Regions from separate parts of the Pontibacter chitinilyticus genome, predicted to be linked through region 2. Evidence: riboswitches for the same ligand, from Rfam matches in the RefSeq annotation. Region 2 holds a riboswitch; each other region holds the start of a gene.

Region 1 (5,436 bases), on a different contig from region 2:
GTATCGTCAGCGGAATCTGCTGCAACTCCGGCACGGCAATGCTGCTGGAAATTCCCGGCACTACCTCCGTAGCAATGTTATACTTGTCGGCATAGGCCAGCTCTTCGTAGCCGCGGCCAAACACAAACGAGTCGCCCCCTTTCAGGCGCACCACATGGCCGTGCGTTTGGGCAAAGTTTACGAGCAGGCTGTTGATCTCACTTTGTTTGTAGCTATGCTTTCCGGCGCGCTTGCCTACGCATATTTTCAGGGCTGCCGCTGGCGCATGCTGCAGCAGTTCCGGGCTTACGAGCGCATCATACAGCACTACATCAGCCTGCTGCAGCGCCTTTACGCCTTTCAGGCTGATCAGGTCCGGATCGCCTGGGCCGGCGCCTACCAGGGTTATGCGGGGCTGTACTGGAGCCGTTGCTTGTACCGAAGCTTTTGTGTCGTCCTTTATTTCTTTTCTTCTTGATGCCATTTCAGTTTCATTGTGAAGGAGCGCATACTGCAACCATTGCCTGCGGTATGCTTCCCTTCTGGTAAGCGAATTATTTTGCCGCCGTTAAGGCTGACTGGGTGCGCTGCTGCTGCCGGTAACTGGTCGCCTCCTGCAGAAACAGCAGGGCTTTGCTGATATACTGGTTAGCAAAAGCCTCGTCCGGCTCGTGCTGGTTAAGCTGCAACACCTCTGTTTTAAAGTCCGGCTTAAAATCAAACAGGCCTTCTGCTACAAAATGCGTGTCAAAGTCTTGGATGATACCGGCCTGGGTATTACACTTCACATCCTTATCGAGCAACAGCGCTTTGGCAGTGCTGATGTAGGCGCCGTAGGCATAGTAAATGGCATCTGCAAAGCGCTTGTCCGCCAATGCTTCTGCTGCCCACTCCAATTTCTCGTCCGATTCATATAGCAGCGTAGCGACCAGGTCGATCATCACGCCGGCGCACTCGCCCACGCCGATGGCAGTGGAGAACGCCTCCTGGTGCCCCCAGTCGATCAGCTCATCTGCCGTTAAGCTGGTCAGGTCGGCCAATGGCTTCAGCATCTGGTAAAAGTAATCTTTGCCATTCCGGTCGAAGTACTCGTTAAAGCGCTCGTTCTCCAGCTTGTTGGCCTGGTAATCGTTAATGACATAGCGCATCACTTCCGGGCCCCGCTTACTGGGCACTTTCAGCACTTTTTGTGCAATGCGGCCTTCGCCGTTTACCACGGTACCACCGCCCAGCAGCACCTGCAGCGCTGGCACTACATTTTTACCGCTCTTCAGCGAAGACCCGTGGAAGCCGAGGTTTGCCAGGCCATGCTGGCCGCAGGAGTTCATACACCCGCTTATTTTTATTTTGATGTCGGTATTGAAAAGCAATTCGGGATACTCCTGTACAATCACGCTTTCCAGCACCTTGGCGGTGGTCATGCTGTTCGAAATGCCCAGGTTACAAGTGTCGGTACCGGGACAGGTGGTGATATCCCCCACACTGTTAAAGCCGGGCTCCGCCAGCCCCAGGGCATCTAGCTCGGAGAACACATACGGCAGCGCTTCCGCACGCACATACTTGAGCAGCAGGTTCTGACCTTGTGTTACCCTGATCTCATCCGCCGCAAAACCGCGCACCAGCGGTACCAGCGCACGTGCCGTATCACTGCTGATGTCGCCGATCTGTACTTTTATGTAAATGCCATAGTAGCCCTCCTGCTTCTGCTGGAACACATTTGTTTGCAGCCACTGGTTATACTTGTCAGTATCCTCCACTATAAAATCAGGGATCTCGCTTGCTTCCGGAATAGATGGAGTAAAGGAAACTTCTTTATCAATCTCAAACACGTGCGACTTGAGAGCCTTGTACTCTTCGTTTACCAGGCGCATCACTTCCTCTAAGCCTATCTTCCCGATCAGGTACTTAAAACGGGCTTTGTTGCGGTTGTTGCGCTCGCCATAGCGGTCAAAAACGCGTATTACGCCTTCAATAAACGGAATGACTTTGTCTTCGGGCAGGAACTCGTACGCTGTGTGCGCCAGCGCCGGCTGGGCACCCAACCCACCGCCAATCATCACTTTAAAGCCCCGCACAGGTACGCCATTCTCTTCCTGCACCTTTGCAATAAAGCCCAGGTCGTGCATGTAGGACATGGCCGTATCGGAATCGCTGGAGGAGAAGGAGATCTTGAACTTGCGGCCCATTTCCTGGCAAATGGGGTTGCGCAGGAAATAACGGAAGGTCGCATCCGCATACGGTGACACATCAAACGGCTCCTTCGGGTCAATACCAGCTTCAGGAGAGGCCGTGACGTTGCGCACCGTATTGCCGCAGGCTTCCCGCAGCGTTATATCATCCTCCTGCAGCTTGGCCCAAAGTTCCGGCGTCCTGTCTAAGCTCACAAAATGTATCTGAATGTCCTGGCGCGTGGTCAGGTGCAGGTTGCCGGTAGAGTATTCATCAGAAATTGCCGCAATGCGCAGCAGCTGCTGTGTGGTTACTCTGCCAAAAGGCAGCTTGATACGCACCATCTGCACACCCAGCTGCCGCTGGCCATACACGCCACGTGCCAGGCGCAGGCTCTTAAACTTGTCTTCCTGCATTTTACCCTCGCGGTAGAGGCGAATCTTTTTCTCCAGGTCGATGATATCTTTCTCGACAATCGGGTTCTCTATTTCTGATCTGAAACTTTGCATGTTCTGTTTTAAGTTAAGCGGCTTTTCAATTTCTATAAAACCTATAAATCTACTAGAGATTCCGAAACCTGGGAATGCCGCTACAGCGATAAAGTATTATGAGTAAAACATAGCCGGTTAAACGGCCTTGTGAGGTAATGGATCAGCAGGCTAACTTGATATGGATGCTATGCCTGCGGCAATGAAGCGCAGCAGGCGCAGGAGCCAGTATGTTACAATAGGGAGTTAGCGTGGCGCTTTGGCCAGGGCTGTTAACGGATGGGAAATCCTTAACAGGAGCAACAGCAACAACAACAGCAGGGCATCAGGTAAGATGCGGCAGTAGCAGCGGAAAAACGGTGAAAGGAAAAAGGTGTTCCGAAGCGTAAAGTACTGTTTTGTTCGTTCATGATGTTGTAATTTATATTTCCCCTTTGTTTGTTGGGCAGGACTTGGCACCTTTCCAAGCGGATGGTTGCCAGAGGGTCATAGAGCCTGTTCTCTCGCCTCTTCGTCTATAAATTTCTTGCGGTTAGCAATAGTATTCGTTACAAAAATAGAAAAGAAATCAACAAGTATCCTCATAGATGTTAATTTTTTTCAGTAGTAGGTCTGACCGACCTGGTGAAAAAAGGTTTTGCCGCGCGAAATAGTTCCACCACTGCTGTTCGTTTGCGGATTGCCCCGGCGCAACTCACAACCAGCAACAAAGCCCCACAGCTGATCGGGTTCCTGTGCCTCTTTATATGGAAAAGCATCGTGTTGGTATAATCTATTTTAGCAGTTCCTTCCAGCCGCTTTACTTTGTTTTCTGTAAAGTATAAACCCGCACGCTCCGTGCAGCAAGTATGGCTAAAAACGTACCCGATCATCACGCAAATCGAACAATCGCTAACTCTATGAAAAAAAGTTTTCTGCTGGCCCTGCTGGGGTTGAGCACCGCTGTGGTACACGCCCAGGCTCCTGCTGGCACCCCGGGTAATCCGCAGCAACACCAAGCCATACCCGGCACTACTGCCCCACGCGGCAACGCCAAAATATCCGGCATAGTACTGGATGCGGCAACCAAACAACCGGTAGAATTTGCCACCGTGGCCCTGATCAGCCTGAGCACCGGCAAACCGGTAGATGGCACGATGGCCGATGACAAAGGGCGGTTTACCATCAGTAAAATAGCCGCCGGCGAGTATAACCTCCAGGTTTCGTTTCTGGGGTATCAGTTGCAGAAAGTAGAGCATGTCCGTGTTGCGACGGATAATGCGGAGGTAACAGTAGGCACCATTACGCTTGTCTCCGATGCCAAAAAGCTTAGTGAAGTGGTAGTAACCGGCGAAAAACCACTAGTAGAAGAGAAGATAGACCGCACCGTATATAATGCAGAGAAAGACATCACCAATGCCGGTGGCAACGCGGCCGACGTGCTGCAGAAAGTGCCCGCCCTCTCCCTAGACACCGACGGCAACGTGCAGCTGCGCGGCAGCGGCAACGTGCGCATCCTTATCAACAACAAGCCCTCGTCTATTATAGCGGGCAGCGTGGCCGACGCGCTGAAACAGATCCCGGCCGACATGATTAAATCGGTGGAGGTGATCACGAGCCCATCGGCCAAGTATGACGCGGAGGGAACGGCGGGCATCATCAACATCATCACCAAAAAAGAGGGTCTGCAGGGCGTAAACGGATCGGCCTCGCTCACGGCGGGCACGCGCTCCAGTAACGGCAACGCCAGCCTGAGCGTGCGCCGCGGCAAGTTCGGCGTAAACGCCAACTTCGGGGCTAACATGTTCTACAACCACGGCGACATGACCAACACCATCCTGGTGCCTGCCCTGGACAGCGCCAGCTACCAGAGCGGCAACACCGAGATTAACGGCATGTTCCGTAACAGTCAACTCGGCTTCGACTATGACATTACGCCTAAAAACAGCCTGTCGGGCAGCGTGCGCCTGAACGGCGGTACTTTTAAGATGCAGAACGACCAGCGATCGTTTGACCTGGTGGGCGGCGAGGAGAAAAACGACTTCCTAAACGACATCCACAACCGCAACCAGCGCCAGGGTGTGGACTACAACCTCGACTTCACGCACCAGTTTGCCAGGCCGCAGCAGGAGCTCACGTTCCTGTCGCAGTACTCCACCACCGACACCAAAACGAAGAACTTCCAGGACAGGTATAACGCAGGCGAGGAACCGTTCCTGCTGCAGCGCAACACCAACGATGGCAGCAACAATGAGCTGACTTTTCAGGTGGATTACACGCACCCGTTTGAAAACAACACCACGCTGGAGGTTGGGGCGAAATCGATTTTCAGGGATGTGGAGAGCGACGGCCTGCGCCGTATGCTGTTATCCGATCAGACGCTGATGAGCGACAGCAGAACTGTGTTCGACTACGGGCAGGACGTGTACGCCTCGTACCTGACCTATGGCTTTATGCTGAAGAAAAAGCTGAATGTAAAGCTGGGCGGCCGCTACGAGTATACTGACATCAGCGCCGACCTGGTTTCCGACAACCAGCGGTTCTCCGACAGCTACGGCAACTTCATCCCAAGTATAGCCTTCTCTTATTCGCTAAAAGACAAGCATACGTTTAAGGCCAACTTCACGCAGCGCATCCAGCGGCCGTCGCTGTTTTACCTCAACCCGTTCCGGCAACAGCAGACCTCCAACACGGCCGTGCAGGGCAACCCGAACCTCGACGCGGAGCTGACCAACCTGTATGAGTTGGGCTACAGCACTTATTTCAAGACCACGTCCATCAGCGCCAGCTTGTACATGCGCCAGACCGACAACGCCATCGA
Region 2 (5,436 bases):
CTGTTGCACTTTAAACAGAATATTCTAATTCTTCTATATGTGCGGAGTGCACCCCTCTGTTTGGCGCCTGTTGCCGTCACTATTGTCATCTCTTAAAGCTCATGTCAAGGCACCGGCAGGCTGCAAATAGCTGCCTTTACAGCAACTTCTTCCTGCTACGCTGCTGCATCGAAGCAGGAAGAAGTTGCTGTTCTACTTCCACTACTCAATTTCAAAGTATAGCAACATCCCTTCTTTTATCCGTTGCTGCCACAGGTATAGTATGGCTGGGTTCAAAAGTATACTTGTCTGATAATCAAGTATAAAATTGAAGCATTATTGCATGAAATTGTGTAACTTAGGTAAGATGTTTCTACTTAAACCACGCCGCTATGGCTAGCAAAAAAGACCTGGATTTTACCTATACCACTATAGACAAGCTTTTCCGGCTTAGCCTGGGGGAAGCAGCGGATTATAGCGGCGCAAAATACGATGGTAATTTTTCGATGACGCTGGAGGAAGCGCAGCGGGCCAAGCACCAGTTTATAGCCGACAGCCTGAACATTGGCAAAGGCAGTAAGGTGTTGGACCTGGGCTGCGGCTGGGGCCCATTCGTGACCTATGCTACGCAGGAAAGGCAGGCGCAATGCATTGGCTTAACCTTATCGGAGGGACAGGCAAACGCCTGTCGCAAGAACGGGTTGGAAGTTTACATCAAAGATTGCCGTGAGGTGAAGCCAACGGATTTTGGGTTGTTTGATGCTGTGGTAAGTGTGGGAGCATTTGAGCATTTCTGTTCGATAGAGGCGTGGCAGGCAGGGAAACAGGAAATGGTGTATCGCAACTTCTTTCAGAATGTATATGATTTATTGCCTGAAGGAGGCCGGTTTTACTTGCAGACAATGACCTTTAGTAAAAACATGCCCGCCTTCGAAGATATCACCGTTACCGCCAAAAGAGGATCAGCGGCGCATGTATTGGCTTTGATGATCAAGGAATTTCCCGGTTCCTGGCTGCCCTACGGCCCTGAGATGATCCTGCGGACAGCAGCACCAGGCTTTCGGTTAGTTTCGCAGAGCAGCGGCCGCCTGGATTATATAGAAACCATCGGGCAGTGGCGCAAACGCTTCCGGCAGTTTAGCTTCCGTAAATACTGGCTCTATGCTACGCTTCTGCCCAGGTACTTAGCAAATAAAGAGCTAAGAAACCAGATTGAAATATTCCGCATCAGCCCCAACAGGGTATGCTTTGAGCTGGAGGTGATGGACCATTACCGGATGGTCTTTGAGAAAGTATAAGGGCTCACTCCTGCAACACAAAGGGTAATAAGTATTTACTGCTCTGGCTAGAGAAAGCCCCGCAGGTAACGAAAGTATACAGGCTACCGTAAGAAGCGGTAACAGGCATTTGCAAGTGCTGGAAGTATAAAAAGCAAAAAAAGCTTGTATTTATTTCCGGCAGACTTTAATATTGCAACGTCAAGTCAATCATCCCTTCGCGGATATTGATTTATAAAGAAGCGTGGAGAGACAGGCTCTATGAAGCGCTAGCAACCTAACAACGCGTTAAGGTGCTAATTCCTGATTCCGAAAGGTTCGGAAGAATATAAATTGATACGGCAATGAACAAGGGAACCAAGCCAACACAGCTTTATTGTAGTTTTATTTTGCCGGCAGCTAACCTGCCGCAGCAATCCTGTTTAGTTTTAGCACACGTCATGCGTATGCCCTTGGGGGCTATGGATTGCTGTTGTTGCTAAGCTAACACATCCAATTCCGTTTGCGCTTTTGCGGCTGCTGCACGGCTGTGCCATTGCCCGATAGCACCTCTTACTTCGCTTCTGCGTCAAGATAAATCCAATATTCTCACATTATAACAAGCACCAGCATGTCTACACCACTCCATTTTGAAACATTGCAGCTGCACGCCGGCCAGGAAATCGATCCGACCACACAGTCGCGTGCCGTACCTATTTATCAAACCACTTCTTATACATTTAAAAATGCTGAGCACGGCGCCAACCTCTTTGCCTTAAAGGAGTTCGGTAACATCTATACCCGCATCATGAACCCCACTACGGATGTGTTTGAGAAGCGGGTGGCGGCCTTAGAAGGCGGAGTGGCAGCCGTAGCAACGGCTTCCGGAATGGCGGCTCAGTTCCTGGCGCTCACCAATATTCTGGTAACCGGCGACAACTTTGTGACAACTGCTAACCTGTACGGTGGCTCTTACAACCAATTTAAAGTGTCATTTAAGCGCCTGGGCATTGAGGCGAGATTTGCTGCCGATGATGCCGTGGAAAGTTATGAAAAGCTGATTGACGATAACACGAAAGCTATTTACGTGGAGAGCATCGGCAACCCACGTTTCAACATTCCGGACTTTGATGCCATCGCCGCGCTGGCCCGCAAGTATGATATTCCGTTGGTAGTAGACAACACATTCGGCGCTGGCGGTTACCTGTTCAGGCCACTGGAGCATGGGGCAAACGTGGTGGTAGAAGCTGCTACCAAGTGGATAGGCGGCCACGGCACCAGCATTGGCGGTGTGCTGGTAGATGGCGGCAACTTTAACTGGGGCAATGGCAAATTCCCGCAGTTCTCGGAGCCAAGCGAAGGATACCACGGCCTTAATTTCTGGGAAGTATTCGGCACAGACGGACCCTTCGGCAACATTGCCTTTGCTATTCGGGCGCGGGTAGAAGGCCTGCGTGACTTTGGCCCGGCACTGAGCCCCTTTAACTCGTTCCTGCTGCTGCAAGGCCTGGAAACACTTTCGCTGCGCGTAGACAGAACAGTACAGAATGCCCTGGCGTTGGCCCAGTGGCTGGAGCAGCACGAGCAGGTAGAATCGGTAAATTATCCAGGGCTGGAGAGCAGCAGCTATCACGAACTGGCCAAAAAATACCTCAAGCGCGGCTTTGGCGGGGTGCTGAGCTTTAAGCTGAAAGGCGATAAACAGCAGGCAGAAACATTTGTGAACAGCCTGGAGCTGGTGAGCCACCTGGCGAATGTTGGCGATGCCAAAACACTCATCATTCACCCGGCTTCTACCACGCACCAGCAATTGAGTGATGCCGAGCAGCAACATGCCGGTGTAGAGCCAACCCAGCTTCGCGTTTCTGCCGGCATCGAGCACATCGACGACATCAAAGCAGATTTTGAACAGGCTTTTGCCAAAGTGCAGCAGGCACAGGCAGTAGCTATTTAGAAAGAATAACATGCCAGAGCATCACGTTTTTCATTATCCACAGGAGTTTGAGCTAGAGTCGGGGGCAGTGCTTCCCGGCTTGCAGCTTGCCTATACTACCTTCGGTCAGCTTAGCCCAAAGCGCGACAATATAGTATGGGTATGCCACGCCCTAACGGGCAGCTCCGATTTTACTGACTGGTGGGCTGGCTTGTTTGGCGAAGGCAAGTTGTATGATCCCAGCCGTTGGCTTATTGTTTGTGCCAACACTTTGGGTGGCTGCTATGGCTCCACGGGGCCACTTTCCATCAACCCGCGCTCAAAGCAGCCCTACTTCCACGATTTTCCAGCTTTCACGAACCGTGATGTGGTCGGCGCTTTCGACCTGCTGCGGAAAGAGTTAGGGTTTAGCCAGGTGCATACTTTGATCGGGGGCTCGCTGGGTGGGCAGCAGGCGCTGGAGTGGGCCATACAGCAGCCAACGGTATTTCAGCGGCTGGTGCATGTGGCCTCTAACGCCCGCCATTCAGCCTGGGGTATTGCCTTTAACGAAACACAGCGTATGGCCATCCGGCAGGATCCCAGCTGGGCAGGCAACACCGAACAAGCTGGCCTTGACGGACTAAAAACGGCTCGGGCAGTTGCCATGCTCTCATATCGCCACTACAACACCTACCAGGAGACGCAGCAGGAGCCGGGCAACAGCATTACCGATGATTTTCGTGCGGCTACCTACCAGGTATACCAGGGTGAAAAACTGGCCCAGCGCTTTAACGCTTATACTTACTGGCTGCTCTCTAAGGCGATGGATTCGCACCACGTGGGCCGTAACCGGGGCGGCCTCCGGCAAGCACTGGCGCACCTGCAGGCACGTTGTCTTTTTGTGGGTGTTGATACCGATATTTTGTTCCCCGTAGAGGAGCAGCGGTACCTGCATGAGCAGGTGCGCGGATCAGCATTCGCCATACTTACGTCCAACTACGGACACGATGGTTTTCTGGTGGAGGTGGACCAACTGACAAATGCCATCAGCCAGTTTTATGAAGAAGTAGAATCAGAAGCATTAGCAAATTATGAGCGATAAGCGCGGTAAAAAGAAAATAGGGATTCTGGGATTTGGCTGTGTGGGCCAGGGATTGTACGATGTACTGCAACACAACCAGCTTTTGGAAGTAGTACAGATCTGTGTAAAAGACAAAGCAAAAGAACGCTCACTGCCTGCTACAGCTTTTACGTTTGATGCCCAGCAACTGGTGCAGGATCAAAGCCTGGACCTGCTCGCCGAGCTGATCAGTGATCCACAGGAGGCCTTGCTGTTGGTACGGCAGGCGCTGCAACAGGGCAAAACGGTAGTATCGGCTAATAAAAAAATGATTGCCGAGAACCTGCCTGAACTGGTGCAACTGCAACGCCAGTATGGCGGCACGCTGCTGTACGAGGCCGCTGTTTGTGGCAGTATTCCGATTCTGCGGACTCTGGAAGCATACTACGGCACGGAGCCGCTACAGGAAATAAGCGGTATTCTGAATGGCTCTTCCAACTACATTCTGCACAAACTGGATACCGAGCACTTGTCTTATCAGGAGGCACTGCAGGAGGCGCAGGCCCTCGGCTTTGCGGAACTGGACCCCACACTGGATGTAGGCGGCTTTGACGCACTGCACAAAATCTGCATCATTGCAGCACATGCGTTTGGGGTGGTAGTGCCGCTGCCGGAGGTGTTGCGCTTTGGCATCAACCACATCAGCACGCAGGATGTAGCCCTGGCGCAGGCAGCTGGAGCCCGCCTTAAACTGGTGGCTTCCGCCAAAACAAATGCAGCAGGCCAGCTGGAGGTGCAGGTATTGCCGGCGTTTGTGCAGCCGGATAATGAGTTATACCATGTAAAAGCAGAATTTAATGGCGTGCAGCTACAGGCAAAGTTTGCCGGCACACAGTTTCTGAAAGGGCGCGGGGCTGGTAGCCATCCAACGGGCTCTGCCGTGTGGGCTGATGTGGCGGCAGCGCTGGCCGGGTACAAGTATACGTACCCTAAGTTGCAGGCTGCAACTACAGCAGTTGCCACTGATACAACTTTGCGCATCTACCTGCGCTTTACCCCGAATGGCATACTGCCGAACCTGCCTTGGCATGAGGTAACATCTTTTGGCGTAAACAGCCAGGTGGTGCAGCTGCTGGGTACCATACAGCGCAGCGACCTGTTGCGGCACCAGCCGGAACTCGAAGCGTTAGATGCATTTGTAGCCCAGGTACCCGATGAATTAACTG
Region 3 (5,436 bases), on a different contig from region 2:
TTTTTGGGGGATGCACCCGCTACCCTGAATTAAATAGTAAAACAACATGGCACACAAAAAAGGAGCTGGTAGTTCTAATAACGGCCGCGAGTCGCATTCCAAACGACTTGGTGTTAAGATTTACGGTGGTCAGGATATCATCGCCGGCAACATCATTGTAAGACAGAGAGGCACTGCGCACCACCCAAGCGCAAACGTAGGTATGGGCAAAGACCACACCTTGTTTGCACTGGTTGACGGTGTTGTTCAGTTCAGAAAAGGCAAAAAGAACCGTTCATACGTTTCTGTATTGCCTAAAGTAGAAGCTGTAACAGCAGAAGCCTAAGCATTGCACGCTGCCAGCTGGTGGCACTTGAAAAAGGGAAGCTCTTGAGCTTCCCTTTTTTATTTTAAGCTAGTTTGCAACCAGGGCTGCCGCTTTGCCCTTGCCGGGCATGGTGGCCATACTTCCTGCCCGCCCTCCTTTGGCATAAGAAAACAGGCCCACTGCCAGGCCGACTACAACCACCACATACGCGGTAGCCATACTATAAAACGATACGGGTATACTGATCAGCACAAGTATAAGACCCGCCAGCCACAGCAGCCCGAATTTTACCGGCGAGGCAGTAGGAACCGGTGGGGTATACGTGGTGCTAAAGCCAAGCAGGTGGAGTAATTTAGGTGCTTCCGCAGTTAACAGCATCAGGTTTAGCAGCAGAAAGAAACTGAGCACATAAGGCGTGCCGGGCCATTGCTGCGACACTGTTACCATCAGGATATTCAGGAGCATCGGCAGCAAGGCAATAGCACCGATGGTGCGGTATCGGAGCGTCAGCAAAATAAAGCCGACAGCGATCTGCGAGTAAGCGATAAAGCGGGCGAAAAGACCGAGGCCATACTGTGCCAGCCTTTCTTCCAGCCACACAGGCCCGATGAGCCCGGGAAATTTGTGTCCGAAGTAAAGCTTGGCCATACCCGCCGTGAAAAAGATAAGGCCCAGAAAGACGCTGGTGCCGTTCAGGAAAAATGTTTTGAGACGCATCGTTTCAGTGCTTGGTAGCGAAGGTACTGTAAAAACAAGGTACCGCTTTTAAGTTGCCAACAGCTAGAAACTAGATGAAGCAGAAAATTTAATAGACGATTAACTGCATTTCATAGGCCAGGTGGTGCTATACTACTATTTATACTTAGCCAAGTAGGAAATGCAAGGCGACCGGGCAAGACCGGAAGAAATGCAAAATGCAACAAAATTTTATATTCTGCGGATATAGGCTTAACTTGCAGCTTCTTATCAAGAAAGACCGAGGGATAGGGCCCGCAGACGTCTTAGCAACCTTGTGATAGCTTGGTGCTAACTCCCTTCTGAAGCAACCGCTTTGGAAAAGATAAGAGAGTCCATCCTGCCTTTGGGTGTCCTTCTTGATAAGCAGAATTGCTGACGACTTACGAGAAGAAAGACATCCATGATACAGAACCATCCCATCCACCAGCTGCTTCGCGAACGTGTACTAGTGCTCGACGGCGCTATGGGTACCATGATCCAGCGTTACCAGCTTTCTGAAGCCGACTTCCGCGGAGAACGTTTTAAACACCACGCCAGCGATCTGAAGGGCAACAACGACCTGCTCTCCATTACCCGCCCCGACATCATCAAAGCCATTCATACCGAGTACCTGGAAGCAGGCGCCGATATCATCGAGACGAACACTTTCAGCGGCACCCGCATCGCCATGGCCGATTACCACCTGGAGGAGCTGGTGTATGAGCTGAACTACGAATCGGCCCGGCTGGCGCGGGAGGCAGCAGATGAAATAGAGGCGAAGGTACCAGGCAAGCCGCGCTTTGTTGCCGGCGCTATCGGCCCCACTAACCGTACCGCTTCGCTTTCGCCGGATGTAAACAACCCCGGCTACCGTGCTATTACGTTTGACCAGTTAGTGGACGCTTACTATGAGCAGGTGCGTGGCCTGGTAGAGGGTGGTGCCGACCTGCTTTTAATCGAAACGGTATTTGATACGCTCAACTGCAAGGCAGCCCTGTTTGCAGCACAACAGTACGTGCAGGACGGTGGCAAGGAGCTGCCGATCATGGTATCCGGCACGATCACGGATGCCAGCGGCCGCACCTTGTCGGGCCAGACGGTGGAGGCATTCTGGAACTCTATTTCGCATGCGCCTATACTTAGCGTGGGCTTTAACTGTGCGCTGGGCGCACGCCAGCTCAAAACGCACATCCAGGAGCTCTCGCGTATTTCCAACACCTACATCAGCGCCTACCCCAACGCCGGTCTGCCCAATGCCTTTGGCGGATATGATGAAACTGCGCAGCAAATGGGTGCCATTGTAGAAGAATATTTAAAGGAAGGGCTGGTTAACGTACTAGGTGGTTGTTGTGGCACCACGCCAGTGCACGTGCAGGTTATTGCTGACCTCGCTGCCAAGTATAAACCGCATACACCACCCGAAATTGCCCCGCTTCCGCGCTTCAGCGGTTTGGAGCCGCTCACCATCACCCCGGAAATGTTATTCGTGAATGTGGGGGAGCGCACCAATGTAACCGGTTCCAAGAAATTCTCACGCCTGATTGTAGACGGTAAGTTTGAAGAAGCCCTTTCCGTGGCGCAGCAGCAGGTAGAAGGCGGCGCCCAGATCATTGACGTGAACATGGACGAAGGCATGCTGGACTCGGAAGAGGCCATGACCAACTTTCTAAACCTGATCGCTTCCGAGCCCGATATTGCCAAGCTGCCTATCATGATCGACTCTTCGAAGTGGACGGTGCTGGAAGCAGGCCTGAAGTGCGTGCAGGGCAAATCGATCGTGAACTCTATCAGCTTAAAGGAAGGCGAAGAGAACTTTAAGCAGCAGGCCCGCAAGGTGCGCCAGTACGGTGCCGCTGCCGTGGTGATGGCCTTCGATGAGCAGGGCCAGGCGGATACTTTGGAGCGCCGCATTGAGATCTGCAGCCGTGCCTACCGCATCCTCACTGAGGAGTGTAGTTTCCCACCGCAGGACATCATTTTCGACCCGAACATACTAGCTATTGCTACCGGTATCGAAGAGCATAATAACTATGCCGTCGAGTACCTGGAGGCGGTGAAATGGATTAAAGCCAACCTGCCGCACGCGCTGGTGAGCGGGGGCGTGAGCAACCTGTCGTTCTCCTTCCGGGGCAACGATGCCGTGCGCGAAGCCATGCACACCGTATTTTTATACTATGCCGTGCAGGCCGGTATGGACATGGGCATTGTGAACGCCGGCATGCTGGGCATTTACGAAGAGATACCGCTGGAACTGCGCAACCTCATAGAAGACGTGATCTTTAACCGTCACCCGGATGCCACCGAGCGCCTGGTAACCTATGCCGACACGGTAAAGAGCAAAGGCAAAACTGCTGCAGTTGCTGATACAGCCTGGCGCGATGCACCGGTAGAGGCGCGCCTGAAGCATGCGCTGGTGAAAGGCATAGTAGAATTTATTGAGGAGGACACCGAAGAAGCCCGCCAGAAAGCTGTTAAAACGCTGGATGTGATCGAAGGGCCGCTGATGGCCGGCATGTCGGTGGTAGGCGATTTGTTTGGCGCCGGCAAAATGTTCCTGCCGCAGGTGGTAAAGAGCGCCCGCGTGATGAAAAAGTCAGTGGCTTACCTGCTGCCGTTTATGGAACAGGAGAAGCTGGCTTCTGATACCTCTAAGTCCACGGCAGGCACCATTCTGATGGCTACCGTAAAGGGCGACGTACACGACATCGGCAAAAACATTGTGGGTGTGGTGCTGGCCTGTAACAACTACGAGGTGATAGACCTGGGCGTGATGGTGCCACTGGATAAGATACTATCCGAGGCTGAAGCGCAGCAAGCGGACATCATTGGCCTGAGCGGTCTGATTACGCCGTCGCTGGACGAGATGGTGTACGTGGCGCAGGAGATGGAGCGACGCGGCATGACCATTCCGCTGCTGATCGGCGGAGCCACTACCTCTCGTGTGCATACCGCCGTAAAAATTGCGCCGCAGTACAGCGGGCCGGTGGTGCACGTGCACGATGCCTCGCGCAGCGTGACGGTGGTGAGCAGCCTACTGGGCAGCGACCGGGACGCCTATGTGGCGGAGATCAAGGCCGAGTATGCGAAGTTGCGGGAAGACCACCTGAGCCGCACCAAAGACCGCGCTTTTGCAAGTATAGCCGAGGCCCGTGCCAACAAGTATAAAGTAGACTGGGAGGCCACGCAGCCGGTTAAGCCACGCTTGATCGGCAACAAAGTATACGAGAACTACCCGCTTTCCGAGATCGTGCCATACATCGACTGGACGCCGTTCTTCCATACCTGGGAACTGAAGCGGCAGTACCCGAAAATACTGGATGATCCGGAACTAGGTGTGGAAGCGCGCAAGCTGTTTGCCGATGCCCAGAAAATGCTGCAGGAGATTGTAGACAAGCAACTGCTGGAAGCCCGCGCGATAGTGGGCTTCTACCCAGCTAACGTAGAGGCTGACGATACCATCGAAGTATACACCGATGACACACGTGAAACTATACTCACGGAGTTCCATACGTTGCGGCAGCAGGGCAAAAAGGGCGGCAATGTGCCAAACCTGGCCTTTTCTGACTTTATCGCTCCGAAAGAAACAGGTATACCGGATTACATCGGCGGCTTTGCCGTGTCGGTGGGCTTTGGCATCGAAAAGCTGGTAGACAAGTATGAGGCCGACCACGACGACTACCACTCCATTATGGTAAAAGCCCTGGCTGACCGGCTGGCAGAAGCATTTGCGGAACTGATGCATGCCAAGGTGCGGAAAGAGCTTTGGGGTTATGCGCCTGAGGAACAGCTGGGAAGTGAGGAGTTGATAAAAGAGCAATACCAGGGCATTCGTCCTGCGCCCGGCTACCCCGGCTGCCCGGACCATACCGAGAAGATCACGCTGTTCAACCTGCTGGAAGCGCAGGAAGCCGGTATTGTGCTGACGGAGAACCTGGCCATGTACCCGGCTTCTTCAGTAAGCGGTTTATACTTCTCGCACCCGGATTCGCGCTATTTCGGCCTCGGCAAAATAGGCGAAGACCAGGTAGCTGACCTTGCCCGTCGCAAAGGCATGCCGCAGGAGGAAATGGAACGCTGGCTGTCGCCGAACCTGAACTACGAACCAACGCCAGTAGCGCAGCAGCAGGCGGTGTAGCAGGAGTTATCCAACTACCCCTGCCCCTCCTTTTCTAAGGAGGGGAGCCTGCTTTTGCTTTGGTTGAAGTATAGGCATTGCAGCTTTAGATATACCGGAACACCTCTCTACCCTCCTCGAGGAGGGAATTTGGCTGTTGGAGGGGAAAAGTATAGTTTGTATAACATCAGCTTGACCTCCCTTCTACCAAGGTTCTTTCAGAATGAGAGAAAAGAGAAAACAAGGATGAAAGAAACCGTAGTAAGTAAAGCTCCCCGCCTTAGACAAGCGAGAACGC

The links. Region 2 has a riboswitch for S-adenosylmethionine ahead of ABDW72_RS08740 (O-acetylhomoserine aminocarboxypropyltransferase/cysteine synthase family protein). Riboswitches for the same ligand answer to the same signal wherever they lie in the genome.
Region 1: another riboswitch for S-adenosylmethionine. It lies ahead of ABDW72_RS18555 (nitrite reductase); the one in region 2 lies ahead of ABDW72_RS08740 (O-acetylhomoserine aminocarboxypropyltransferase/cysteine synthase family protein).
Region 3: another riboswitch for S-adenosylmethionine. It lies ahead of metH (methionine synthase); the one in region 2 lies ahead of ABDW72_RS08740 (O-acetylhomoserine aminocarboxypropyltransferase/cysteine synthase family protein).

What each region holds. Positions count from the first base shown of each region.
Region 1 covers NZ_JBDIZJ010000016.1:9,578-15,013, forward strand. The annotation lists gene cobA (uroporphyrinogen-III C-methyltransferase) at 1-463, opposite strand, end outside; gene ABDW72_RS18555 (nitrite reductase) at 534-2,657, opposite strand; SAM riboswitch class I at 3,055-3,160, opposite strand; gene ABDW72_RS18560 (hypothetical protein) at 3,261-3,407, shown strand; gene ABDW72_RS18565 (TonB-dependent receptor) at 3,536-5,436, shown strand, end outside.
Region 2 covers NZ_JBDIZJ010000004.1:130,952-136,387, reverse strand. The annotation lists gene ABDW72_RS08745 (class I SAM-dependent methyltransferase) at 372-1,277, shown strand; SAM riboswitch class I at 1,486-1,591, shown strand; gene ABDW72_RS08740 (O-acetylhomoserine aminocarboxypropyltransferase/cysteine synthase family protein) at 1,867-3,189, shown strand; gene ABDW72_RS08735 (homoserine O-acetyltransferase family protein) at 3,200-4,252, shown strand; gene ABDW72_RS08730 (homoserine dehydrogenase) at 4,242-5,436, shown strand, end outside.
Region 3 covers NZ_JBDIZJ010000002.1:581,322-586,757, reverse strand. The annotation lists gene rpmA (50S ribosomal protein L27) at 47-325, shown strand; gene ABDW72_RS05995 (hypothetical protein) at 395-1,024, opposite strand; SAM riboswitch class I at 1,268-1,374, shown strand; gene metH (methionine synthase) at 1,446-5,159, shown strand.